One region of the Agrobacterium sp. 22094 genome, then DNA from elsewhere that is predicted to be linked to it. Evidence: predicted binding sites of a transcription regulator. Region 1 holds the regulator's gene; the other holds the start of a gene.
The links. Region 1 encodes PhoB, which activates phosphate uptake and scavenging genes when phosphate is short. Its sites were predicted from a motif close to TGTCATNNANCTGTCAT; they were not measured.
Positions count from the first base shown of each region.

Region 2: the regulator PhoB is predicted to act here: its motif matches at 2,532-2,548, upstream of ACTJK5_RS05995 (LTA synthase family protein).

Region 1 covers NZ_JBQEPX010000001.1:2,264,433-2,270,212, forward strand. Annotated here, with positions in the region: gene ACTJK5_RS11070 (GcrA family cell cycle regulator) at 364-900, shown strand; gene ACTJK5_RS11075 (hypothetical protein) at 1,020-1,487, shown strand; gene phoB (phosphate regulon transcriptional regulator PhoB) at 1,571-2,254, opposite strand; gene phoU (phosphate signaling complex protein PhoU) at 2,277-2,993, opposite strand; gene pstB (phosphate ABC transporter ATP-binding protein PstB) at 3,085-3,900, opposite strand; gene pstA (phosphate ABC transporter permease PstA) at 3,972-5,294, opposite strand; gene pstC (phosphate ABC transporter permease subunit PstC) at 5,291-5,780, opposite strand, start outside.
Region 2 covers NZ_JBQEPX010000001.1:1,254,028-1,259,807, forward strand. Annotated here, with positions in the region: gene ACTJK5_RS05985 (TolB family protein) at 1-626, opposite strand, end outside; gene ACTJK5_RS05990 (NAD+ synthase) at 665-2,344, opposite strand; gene ACTJK5_RS05995 (LTA synthase family protein) at 2,628-4,523, shown strand; gene ACTJK5_RS06000 (DUF1003 domain-containing protein) at 4,606-5,151, shown strand; gene sthA (Si-specific NAD(P)(+) transhydrogenase) at 5,389-5,780, shown strand, end outside.

The DNA.
Region 1 (5,780 bases):
TCGCGGCGGCCTGCATGCTGTCTTCATTGCGAGAGCACTATTGTCACTTCCCCGCCTAATGTCAACAAATCTCGGCACTTCCGGGCATTTACAAGCCTTGGTAGGTGCTTGCCGCGCAGGCCCGAGGTGTTGCCTTTCTGACTCACAGGGGAAGCAAGTTGGGGAAAACCGGAAAATCGATTCCAGATGATTCCTGCGACTCTTGTCACGGAGTCAACCGACGATTAGGTTAACCGTCAATTACTAGACTGCAATGCGGCGGAACTAGTCACCTACAATCTGGCGAATGGCCTGCGCGTGGTTCACTCCATGGCATAGTAGGTGGATTCTGCCCGAAAACAACGCGACGAGCGGAGAAGCGGCATGAACTGGACGGACGAACGAGTAGAAAAGCTCAAGAGATTATGGTCCGAAGGGCTTAGCGCAAGCCAGATCGCAGCACAACTAGGCGGTGTGAGCCGCAATGCCGTCATCGGCAAGGTTCACCGCCTCAACCTGCCAGGTCGCGCCAAGGCCGGCGGCACGGTCGCCACGTCGCGTCCTGCGCCCAAGCGTCCCGCAGCAGCGCCGCGTCCGGCAAGCTATGCGGCTCCGGCCCGCGCTGCGACCAGCCGTCCAGCACCGGCCCGTAGCTCTGGTGCCCTCGCTTTCAAGGAAGACATGGACATCGACACCGTCGAGCCCATGGAATATGTTCGTTCTTCCAACAATGTCGTTATCCCGATCTCGCGTCGCCTGACGCTGACGGAACTGACCGAGCGTACCTGCAAATGGCCGGTCGGCGACCCGCTCAAGGACGACTTCCATTTCTGCGGCTGCGAGGCGTCTGAAGCCTCGCCCTACTGCAAGTTCCACGCGAAGATGGCCTACCAGCCGGTCAGCGAACGCCGCAAGGCGTAAGGTCTGTCTCAGAACCAATTCAGAAAGCGGGCTTCGGTCCGCTTTTTTATTGGGCAGTCTCCAGCTTTGCCAAATAATCCAAGCTTGCCTGCAGCAATAATCGCGCCCAGACTATCATCATGGACGCGATCGACACACTGCACGACTATATCTCGGCGCTATGGGCCAGGGCCGTCGACACGCCCTTCCCGCCAATCCCGCGCAGCACCCGTGGCGACGGAACCGTTTACGTCGAATGGCGACGCGGCAGCTACTGGCTGATCTGCGAGGAGCGCGGAGAGGAATATTGGCGTCGGGAAGCCACGGACATGGACGATGCCGCCTTCCAGTTGATGTCGATCGTGACGGGAGAAGTGGTGCGCGATCGCGAGCTTGCGGTTCGGGAAAAAGCGCGCCGCCAGTCGACCGGCCCGGACGACTATTCGCGCTGGAACTGGATGTACCAGGAGATCGAACTGATGAGCGCGATCAAGGAGAGTTATGGTGCTCGAACCCGAGCCAATTATGCCGAGGTGCTGACGCGCAGCCCGTTGTCGAGGGACGAGATAGACGCCGCGCGATATCCCATTCCGTCAACATTGATTTGACGCCGGGAAGCCACGGGCTGTCCGCTCTGACGCCGCAAGAATAGGAGCGCTTGTACCTTCAAGCAAAGCGCTCCCGAAGCCGATCAGGCTTCCATGGAATAGCCGGCACCGCGAACGGTGCGGATGACATCCTGCATGCTGGAGAAATTCAGCGCCTTACGCAGACGACCGACATGGACGTCCACCGTGCGCTCATCCACATAGATATCGTGACCCCAGACACCATCGAGAAGCTGGGAACGGGAAAACACACGACCAGGCGAGGTCATGAGGAATTCCAGCAGACGGAATTCGGTCGGCCCGAGACGGACTTCGCGGCTCTTGCGATGGACGCGATGCGTCTCACGGTCAAGTTCGATATCGCCGCATTTCAGCACCGAGGACAGGACCTCCGGCTTGGCGCGGCGCAGCATCGCCTTGACGCGTGCCATCAGTTCCGGCGTGGAGAAGGGCTTCACGACATAGTCGTCCGCGCCCGTCGCCAGGCCCCGAACCCGTTCGCTTTCCTCGCCGCGCGCCGTCAGCATGATGATCGGCAGACGCTCGGTTTCCGGACGCATGCGCAGGCGACGGCAAAGCTCGATGCCGGAGACGCCCGGCAGCATCCAGTCGAGGATCAAAAGATCCGGCGTGCGCTCCTGAAGGCGGATTTCCGCCTCGTCGCCACGCGGAATGGTGTCCACGTCATAGCCTTCGGATTCGAGATTGTAACGGAGGAGGACGCTCAGCGCCTCCTCGTCTTCGACAACGGCGATTTTTGGCACCATGGCTCCAGATCCTATCTGTCGCTTACTCGGTCACAGCGCCGAGCGTGTTGGAACTATCGTCCTTCGGACGCTCACCTTCCGGCTGGCTGCCAGTGGTCATGTAGTAGATGGTCTCGGCGATGTTGGTGGCGTGGTCGCCGACACGCTCGATGTTCTTGGCACAGAACAGAAGATGCGTGCAGGTGGTGATGTTGCGCGGATCTTCCATCATGTAGGTCAAAAGCTCGCGGAAGAGCGAGGTGTACATGGCGTCGATTTCCTCGTCGCGCTCGCGGATGGCCTGGGCCTTTTCCGCCGATCGCGTGGAGTAGACGTCCAGCACTTCCTTCAACTGCACAAGCGCCAGTTCCGACAGATGCTCAAGGCCACGTGCCAGTTTGCGCGGAACGCCGGTGCCGGCAACAGCGATGACGCGCTTAGCGGTGTTCTTGCCCAGATCGCCGACGCGCTCCAGGTCTGCGGCAATGCGCAACGAACCAATGATTTCGCGAAGGTCTGCTGCCATCGGCTGGCGCTTGGCAATGGTGACGATCGCCTTGTCGCCGATTTCGCGCTCGGCGTGATCGAGGATCGTATCGTCCGAGATAACCTTTTGCGCCAAGGCTGCATCGGAATTGACGAGCGCACGCACGGCATCGGCGCACATCTGCTCGGCCAGGCCGCCCATTTCGGCGATCCGGCGGCTGAGGAACTTCAGCTCCTCATCATAGGCGGACATGATGTGGGAATGTGTCGACATGTTCGTAGTCTCCAGTTTCGAAACGCCCTGTCGCAAGCCTTTTTAGTGGCTCGAGCGACAGACGCGGTGGAATGTGCAAGCAGCAACAGGATCAGCCGAAACGACCCATGATATAGTCCTGGGTGCGCTGGTCATCCGGGTTGGTGAACATCTTGTCCGTATCGTTCTCCTCAACCAGGTGGCCGAGGTGGAACATGGCGGTACGCTGCGAAACGCGAGCGGCCTGCTGCATCGAGTGTGTCACGATGACGATGGTGTAGTTGGCACGAAGCTCGTGGATCAACTCTTCCACCTTGGCGGTCGCGATCGGGTCAAGCGCCGAGCATGGCTCATCCATGAGGATGACTTCCGGTGAAACGGCGATGGCACGTGCGATGCACAGGCGCTGCTGCTGGCCGCCGGACAGACCCGTGCCGGATTCTTGCAGGCGGTCCTTCGCTTCGTTCCAAAGACCTGCCTTCTGCAGGGCGGACTCGACGATCTGGTCCATATCCGCCTTGTTGCGGGCAAGACCGTGGATGCGCGGGCCGTAGGCAATGTTTTCGTAGATCGACTTCGGGAATGGGTTCGGCTTCTGGAACACCATGCCGACGCGAGCGCGAAGCTCGACGACATCGATGGCAGAATCGTAGATATCCTCACCATCGAGCGTAATCTCGCCGGTGACGCGGCAGCCATCGATTGTGTCGTTCATGCGGTTCAGCGTGCGCAGAAAGGTGGATTTGCCACAGCCCGAGGGGCCGATGAGAGCCGTCACCGTGTTTTCGCGAACGTTGAGCTTCACATCGTAAAGGGCGCGCTTCTCACCGTAATATACGGAGACGTCCTTGCCGATCATCTTATAGGAAACTTCATTCATTTTCTTGTCCAGCGCCTTTTCAACTGCTGCTTCCGACAACATGTTCATTGTTCCGTTCTCCCTTGCTTCTTATCGCATTTCCGAGCAGAAAACCGGTATCCACATTTCCTGGAGATGCTTTACCAGCGCCGTTCGAAGCGGCGACGCAGCAGGATTGCGCCCACATTCATCACCAGGAGGAACATAAGCAGGATGATGATAGCGCCGGATGTTCTTTCGACAAAGGCGCGTTCGGCTTCGTTCGCCCACATGTAGATCTGAACCGGCAAGGCCGTTGCAGGATCAAGCGGGGTCGTCGGGTAATTTGCCACAAAGGCCACCATGCCGATGAGAAGGAGCGGCGCGGTTTCGCCAAGCGCGTGTGCAAGGCCGATGATGGTGCCGGTCAGGATGCCCGGCATGGCAAGCGGCAGCACGTGGTGGAAGATGGTCTGCATCTTTGAGGCACCGAGACCGAGCGCTGCGGCGCGGATCGAAGGCGGCACGGCTTTCAAGGCAGCGCGTGTGGCGATGATGATGGTCGGCAGCGTCATCAGCGTCAGCACCAGACCACCGACCAGCGAGGCCGAGCGCGGAAGGCCCATGAAGTTGATGAAGACCGAGAGACCCAGCAGACCGTAAACGATGGACGGCACCGCTGCCAGGTTGTTGATGTTGACCTCGATGAGGTCCGTCAGGCGGTTCTTCGGCGCAAACTCTTCCAGGTAGATGGAAGCGGCAACCCCGATCGGCAGCGACAGAACGAGCACGATCAGCATCATGTAGAAGGAGCCGATCAGCGCGACGCCGACACCGGAGGCCTCAGGACGGCTGGATGCGCCATTGAAGAAGATACCGGTGTTGAACTTCTTTTCCAGCGCACCCTTGCCAACCAGTTCGTTCATCCAGCCGACCTGCTGGTCGGAGATTCGGCGGTTCTGCTCCTCGCCCGACATATCGACCTGGCCCTTGAAGGCGCTGTCGACATCGCCGGATGCCAGGAGCGACACGGTGCGCGTCGTGCCGATGACGTTTGGATCGGAGGTGACGATGTCGCGAAGCTGCGTGCGGACACTGTCAGAAATCAGTGCGTTGACGGCGCGCAACGCCGTGCGATCCTCCAGCGAAACGCCGAGCACCTTGGCAAGCGAGTTGCGGGCGACGACAGGGTAGTTGGCCGTCATCAGCTTAGACGGGTTCTGCGCGCGCACATTGTCCGGATCGATGATCTGCTGCGAAAACTCGACCGGGATCGTGATCATCGTCTGCTGAAAGGCCGTGTAGCCTTTGCCGATGACGGACCAGAGAAGCAGGAAGAGAAACAGCAGGCCGAAGGAGATCGCGGCGACACCATAGGCGCGGAAGCGGCGCTCTGCAGCGTAACGGCGCTTGATGCCGATATCGCGACGGACCTTCTTCGTTGCGGCAGGGGCGGAGATGCCCGGAGTAACGACGTCGGTCATTCATACTGCTCCCGGTATTTGCGCACGATGTAGAGCGCGTAGATATTGAGGCAAAGCGTGATGGCAAAGAGCGTGATGCCAAGCGCAAAGGCAACAAGCGTCTGCGGCGAGGTAAACTCAAGGTCACCGGTCAGCTGGCTGACGATCTTGACGGTCACCGTCGTCATCGGCTCGAAGGGGTTGAGCTGCAGGCGTGCGGCGACACCAGCGGCCAGAACCACGATCATGGTCTCACCGATAGCGCGTGACGCGGTCATCAGGATCGCCCCGACGATGCCCGGAAGCGCGGCCGGGAGGATGACCTTCTTGACCGTCTCGGAGCGCGTCGCGCCAAGACCGAGCGATCCGTCGCGAAGCGAGCGCGGCACCGCGGTGATAATATCATCCGACAGCGAGGAGACGTATGGGATCAGCATGATGCCCATGACGAAGCCGGCGGTGATGACGCTCTGCGCCTGGATGAAGCTGGCATAGTCGCCCGTTGCC
Region 2 (5,780 bases), 1.0 Mb from region 1:
CCCTTGGGAGAGGGGTGCGGAAACCAGTCGCCATATGGGCTATCGGTAATGCGCTCCACGCCCGATCCATCCGGTCTCACCCGCCAGATTTGCATCTGTCCTGTGCGGCTGGAGTTGAAGTAGATCCACTGACCATCGGGCGAATAATCCGGACCGTCATTTCGCCCCTCGCCATGGGTCAGGCGTGTTTCGGTGCCGGTTTCGATGTCCATGGCATAAATATCGAAAACCTGATCCCTGATCCCGCAATAGGCAAAGCTTTTGCCGTCTGGCGCCCAACCATGCCAGTAGGAAGGCAGGTTCCGCGTCATCAGTTTCGGGGTGCCGCCGATGGGTGGAAGCAGATAGATCGCACTTTTGCCGAACTCGACCTTGTCGGAAATGGCATAAAGAGACCCGTCGGGCGAGATGCCGTGGTCGTTGTTGCACTGAACCGCGAAGCCGGTGTCTACCTTATCGACCGAGATGTCTCCGGTAAGGGACAGGCGGTAGAGCATGCCATCGCTGTTGAGCAGCAGATATTGCCCATCTGGAGACCAGTTCGGCGCTTCGAACAGCGTCTCGGTCTGCCAAACGATCCGATTTTCACGGGTACGGATATTGAATATCTCGACTGAACTTCGCATCGTTCCTCCCGTTGCGATTGCCCATTGACCAGTCGGACCTACCTGTCGCGGAACCGATTGGTAATAGGATAGCGGCGATCGCGCCCAAAATTCTTTTTGGTGATCTTCACGCCCGGTGCAGACTGCCGGCGCTTGTATTCGGCCAGATACAGCAGATGCTCGATGCGATGAACCGTTGCGACGTCGTGACCGCGCGCCACGATTTCGTCGACGGACATTTCCTGCTCCACCAGGCACTCGAGAATATCGTCGAGAACCGGATAGGGCGGAAGCGAATCCTGGTCGGTCTGGTTGGGCCGCAATTCGGCGGATGGGGCCTTGGAAATGATGTTGGCGGGGATGACTTCGCCCGAAGGCCCAAGCGCGCCAGGCGGCACATGGGCGTTGCGCCATTTGGAGATGGCATAGACCTGCATCTTGTAGAGGTCCTTAATGGGGTTGAAGCCACCGTTCATATCGCCGTAGAGCGTGGCATAGCCGACAGACATTTCCGACTTGTTGCCGGTGGTTACCACCATCGAGCCGAACTTGTTGGAAACGCCCATCAGGATCGTCCCGCGCGCGCGGCTCTGCAGGTTTTCCTCGGTGATGCCCTCTTCCGTTCCTTCGAACAGATCCGACAGCGCCGTCATGAAGCCATCGACAGGTTCGGCAATCGGAACGATGTCATAGCGGCAGCCGAGCGCCCTGGCGCAATCGGCGGCGTCCTTCAGCGATTCGTCCGAGGTATAGCGGTAGGGCAGCATGATGCAGCGCACCCGCTCCTCGCCCAGCGCATCGACCGCGATTGCTGCGCAGATGGCCGAATCGATGCCGCCGGATAGGCCGAGGACGACGCTCTTGAAGCCATTCTTGTTGACGTAGTCGCGGAAGCCCAGCATGCAGGCCCGGTAATCGGCCTCCTCGCCTTCGGGAATATGGGAAACCGGACCATGGCTGCAGTGCCAGCCATTCTCCGTGCGCTTCCAATCCGTCACCGCCAGCGTCGCTTCGAACTGGCTCATCTGGAAGGCAAGCGTCTTGTCGGCATTGAAACCGAAGCTCGCGCCATCGAACACAAGCTCATCCTGGCCACCGAGTTGGTTGACGAAGACCAGAGGCAGACCACTTTCAATGACCTGGCGGAGGGCGACCTGATGACGGACATCGACCTTGCCGCGATAATAGGGCGAGCCGTTTGGCACCAGCAAGATTTCGGCGCCAGCCTCGGCCAGCGTCTCGCAGACGCCAAAATCGTTCCAGATTTCTTCGCAAATCGGAATGCCGATGCGAATGCCCCTGAAATTATAGGGGCCGGAGATAGAGCCTTCGCTGAAGACGCGCTTTTCGTCGAACTCGCCGTAATTTGGCAGGTCCACCTTGTCGCGCAGCGCAACGATCTTACCGCCGTCGAGCAGAGCTACCGAATTGTGCCTGCCCTTCTCGCCTTGGCGCGGGAAGCCGATAATGACGCCCGGCCCACCATCCTCAGTGTCCGCGGCCAACTCCTCCACGGCCCTGAGGCAGGATTTCAAAAAGGCCGGTTTCAGCACCAAATCTTCTGGTGGGTAGCCGGAGATGAAAAGCTCCGTCAGCAAAAGCAGGTCGGCGCCTTGCGCTGCCGCATCGGCTCTTGCCTCGCGCGCTTTGGCAAGGTTGCCTGCGACATCGCCGACGGTCGGGTTGAATTGTCCAACCGCAATCCGGAACGTGTGGGGAATGGTCTGTCCTGTGCTCATGCCTTCCTCATTATCGTGCCGGCTCTTACAGTGCAACGCGCCGCATAAACTGTTTCAAAACAACGTCCCGTCAACAAGGTTCTGGCGGCTGCATTCGCGAAATAAACGGCTCACGCGATGGTTATCCTCCAGACCTGTGAATTTTGCATAGTTCATGTCGCGTTCATTGCGCGCATGTGACAGTTAGATGACGCTTATATGACAGGTGATTCACACCTGCTTTCGAGACTGCCGGAGTAGAAACGTGACGAAATCGGTGCCTAGAACAACGGTTGCCGAAAGGATGAAGCTCGTCCTTTCAAAGCCGTGGACACGGTCCCCTGCCCGCCTCGCAAACGATGCACAAACGCTGGCCAATCTGGTCCTCGCATCGGTCCTGCTCGTCGTTTGCATGGAATGGATTGCGCGCGGCACGTTGCATGATGTCGGCTCCTTTTTGCTGTCACCTGCACGACCTGGGCTCACGACGGTCGTCGCAGTCATTATCGGCCTCATGGCGCTTGATGCCGTCTTCGGGCGTCATTATCAGTCGCTTCTGGTTGCCGTCCCGCTTCTGATCCTGCCGGCCTTCATCTCGAGCCAGAAGCAGCTTTACCTTTCCGATCCACTCTATCCTTCCGACCTGCTGTTCGGTCGCCAGATCCTTCAGCTGTTGCCTGCCATGCTGAAGGCTCAGCCGGTAACGGCACTCGCCCTTGCGGCTGCACTTTCGCTCGCTGCCTTTGCCATCGTGATGCTGTGGCGCCTTTCGCGGCATGCCATGCCTGCAATGTCGTTCAAAGCAAGGATGTGGCGGCTAGCGCTTGCCGTTCCACTCTTCGTCAGCTTTGGCTCGATGATGGAATATTCCAGCTATTCCTGGATTAGAGACCGCCTCAGCATCATTCCGATGATGTGGGATCAAAAGGAAAACTATCGCCACAACGGCTTCCTCATGGCCTTCGCCTTCAATATTCCGATGGCGAAAGTAACAGCACCTTATGGCTATGGCGAGGCGACGATCGCGGACATTGCGTCCGACAGTTCCGCCTTCGCGGTCAACCACAGCAGGCGTCCCGATGTCATCATGATCATGAGTGAGTCGCTTTGGGATCCGACGCGCCTGGAGAATGTCACGTTCTCGAAGGATCCGATGCCGCGCATCCGTGCCATGCAGTCAGGCCATGTGTTTTCGCCCGAGTTCGGCGGCATGACGGCAAATGTCGAATTCGAAGCGCTGACCGGCTTCAGCAATGCGTTCCTGCCCTATGGCAGCATCCCTTATCAGCAATATGTGCGCCGCCCTGTTCCTTCACTTGCGACCTTCTTTCGCTCGGAGGGATATTCCGCAGTCGCCGTCCACCCATTCCAGGAGTGGTTCTGGAATCGTCGTGAGGTCTACAAGCATTTTGGCTTTGAGGAATTTCGCTCCGAAGAAACCTTGCCGCCGATGGAAAAGCGTGGGGCCTTCGCCTCGGATGCGGCGCTGACGAACGAAATCATCCAAACGGTTGATGCAGCCGAAAAGCCGCAGTTTCTCTTTGCCGTCACGCTTCAGGGACACGGCCCCTATGAAGCGAACCGCTATGCTGAGAAAGCCGTCTCCGTCAGCGGTGACTTTTCCGACAATGCACGCGATGCGCTCGCCACCTACGCGCAGGGCGTTTCGGAAGCCGACGACAGCTTTGCAAAGCTCATCGCCTGGGCAAAGGGTCGCGAGAGGGAAACCGTCATCGTGCTTTTTGGCGATCATCTGCCACCGCTCGGGCAGGCCTTTGTCGAAAGCGGCTATATGCCGGGCATGGTGGCGACACGCCGCGCGCCGCTTGCCACGATGAAGACGGAGCATGAGACGCCTCTCGTGGTCTGGTCTTCAAAGGCCGGATTGCAGAACCGGATCGGCACGATCAGCCCCTCGCTGCTGCCCTATCACATCTTGAAAACCGCAGGCTTTGACGATCCCTTCTACACCGGCGTGCTGGGCGAGGTGCATGCGTCCTACTCCGTCATCGATCGCCACATGCTGATGCAGCGAAACGGTTCGGGAGTGCCGGACTGGTCGATTGCGCCTGCGACTCTACCGTCGGCACTCAGCGAATATCGGCAACTGCAGTTCGACATGATGTTTGGCGACCAATTCGGTAAAGAGCGATTCTTCCCCGGCTTCAACTGGATCCATGAAACCACACCATCCAGTTAACACGCCTTAGAACCCGCGATTTCGTTTGAACTTGCCTGCACCTTGGGCTTATCTCCAGCCAACGCATTGCCGGAGATGAATCATGTCTGCCATTCCAGATTACGTCCTGTCCCACTTCAAGCGATCCTCCAGACAGATCGGTGAGGTCGAAAAGCGGATTCTGGAGGTGGCGCATCAGAAGCGACTGATTTCCACTGACACGAATGCTGAGTTTTCGAAGGGATCCACAGTCGGCGAGAGGCTGGCGGACAGCATTGCCCGCGTCGGTGGCTCATGGGGCTTCATCATCAGCTTCCTGGTGTTTCTGGTCGTATGGGCCGTCATCAATACAATTGTTCTGGCGACAAGGGCATTCGACCCCTATCCCTTCGTGTTCCTCAACCTCATTCTGTCCATGCTGGCCGCCATCCAGGCACCCATCATCATGATGTCCCAGAACCGGCAGGCGGAACGCGATCGCTTTGAGGCAGCCAAGGACTACGAGGTGAACCTCAAGTCCGAGCTTGAAGTTCTCTCTCTTCATGAAAAGATCGATCTCAAGGTTCTGGCCGAACTCGCCGCATTGCGAGAAGAAATCGCAAAGCTGCACCAGCATCAGACCCAGCAAAGCGACCGCCCCTCGTCCTGATCGATCGATAGCCGATTTGCGGCTTTTTCTGTGCAGGTTACGAATCCGTCAGATTTCTGCGCTACAGATTGACGCAGGCATTTGTTGCATTGCACTCTGCAGTCTCACGACATCCGGATGTGCGAATGCGGAGATCATTTCCGCAAGCTGAGAGCATCACGCTTTTCGCGGCAAATCCTCACATCGGATATTCACACATCCCGGCATTTTACCGGGTTTACGTCCAGAGGCTTTTTCATGAACCAGTATGATCTCATTGTTGTTGGCAGCGGTCCCGCCGGCAGACGTGCTGCCATCCAGGCGGCAAAGCTCGACAAGAAGGTCCTGGTCATCGAAAAGGGCAGCCGTGTTGGCGGTGTCTCGGTTCATACCGGCACCATCCCGTCCAAGACGATGCGCGAGACGGCGCTCAATCTTTCCGGATGGCGCGAGCGCGGCTTTTACGGCCAGTCCTATCGCGTCAAGCAGGAAATCAGCGCCGAAGATTTGCGCCAACGCCTGCTGATCACTCTCAACCACGAAGTCGAAGTGCTTGAGCATCAGTTTGCCCGTAACCGCGTGCAGCACGTGCGCGGCAAGGCAAGCTTCCTCGCGCGTGATACGCTTCAGATCACCAAAGACGACGGCGA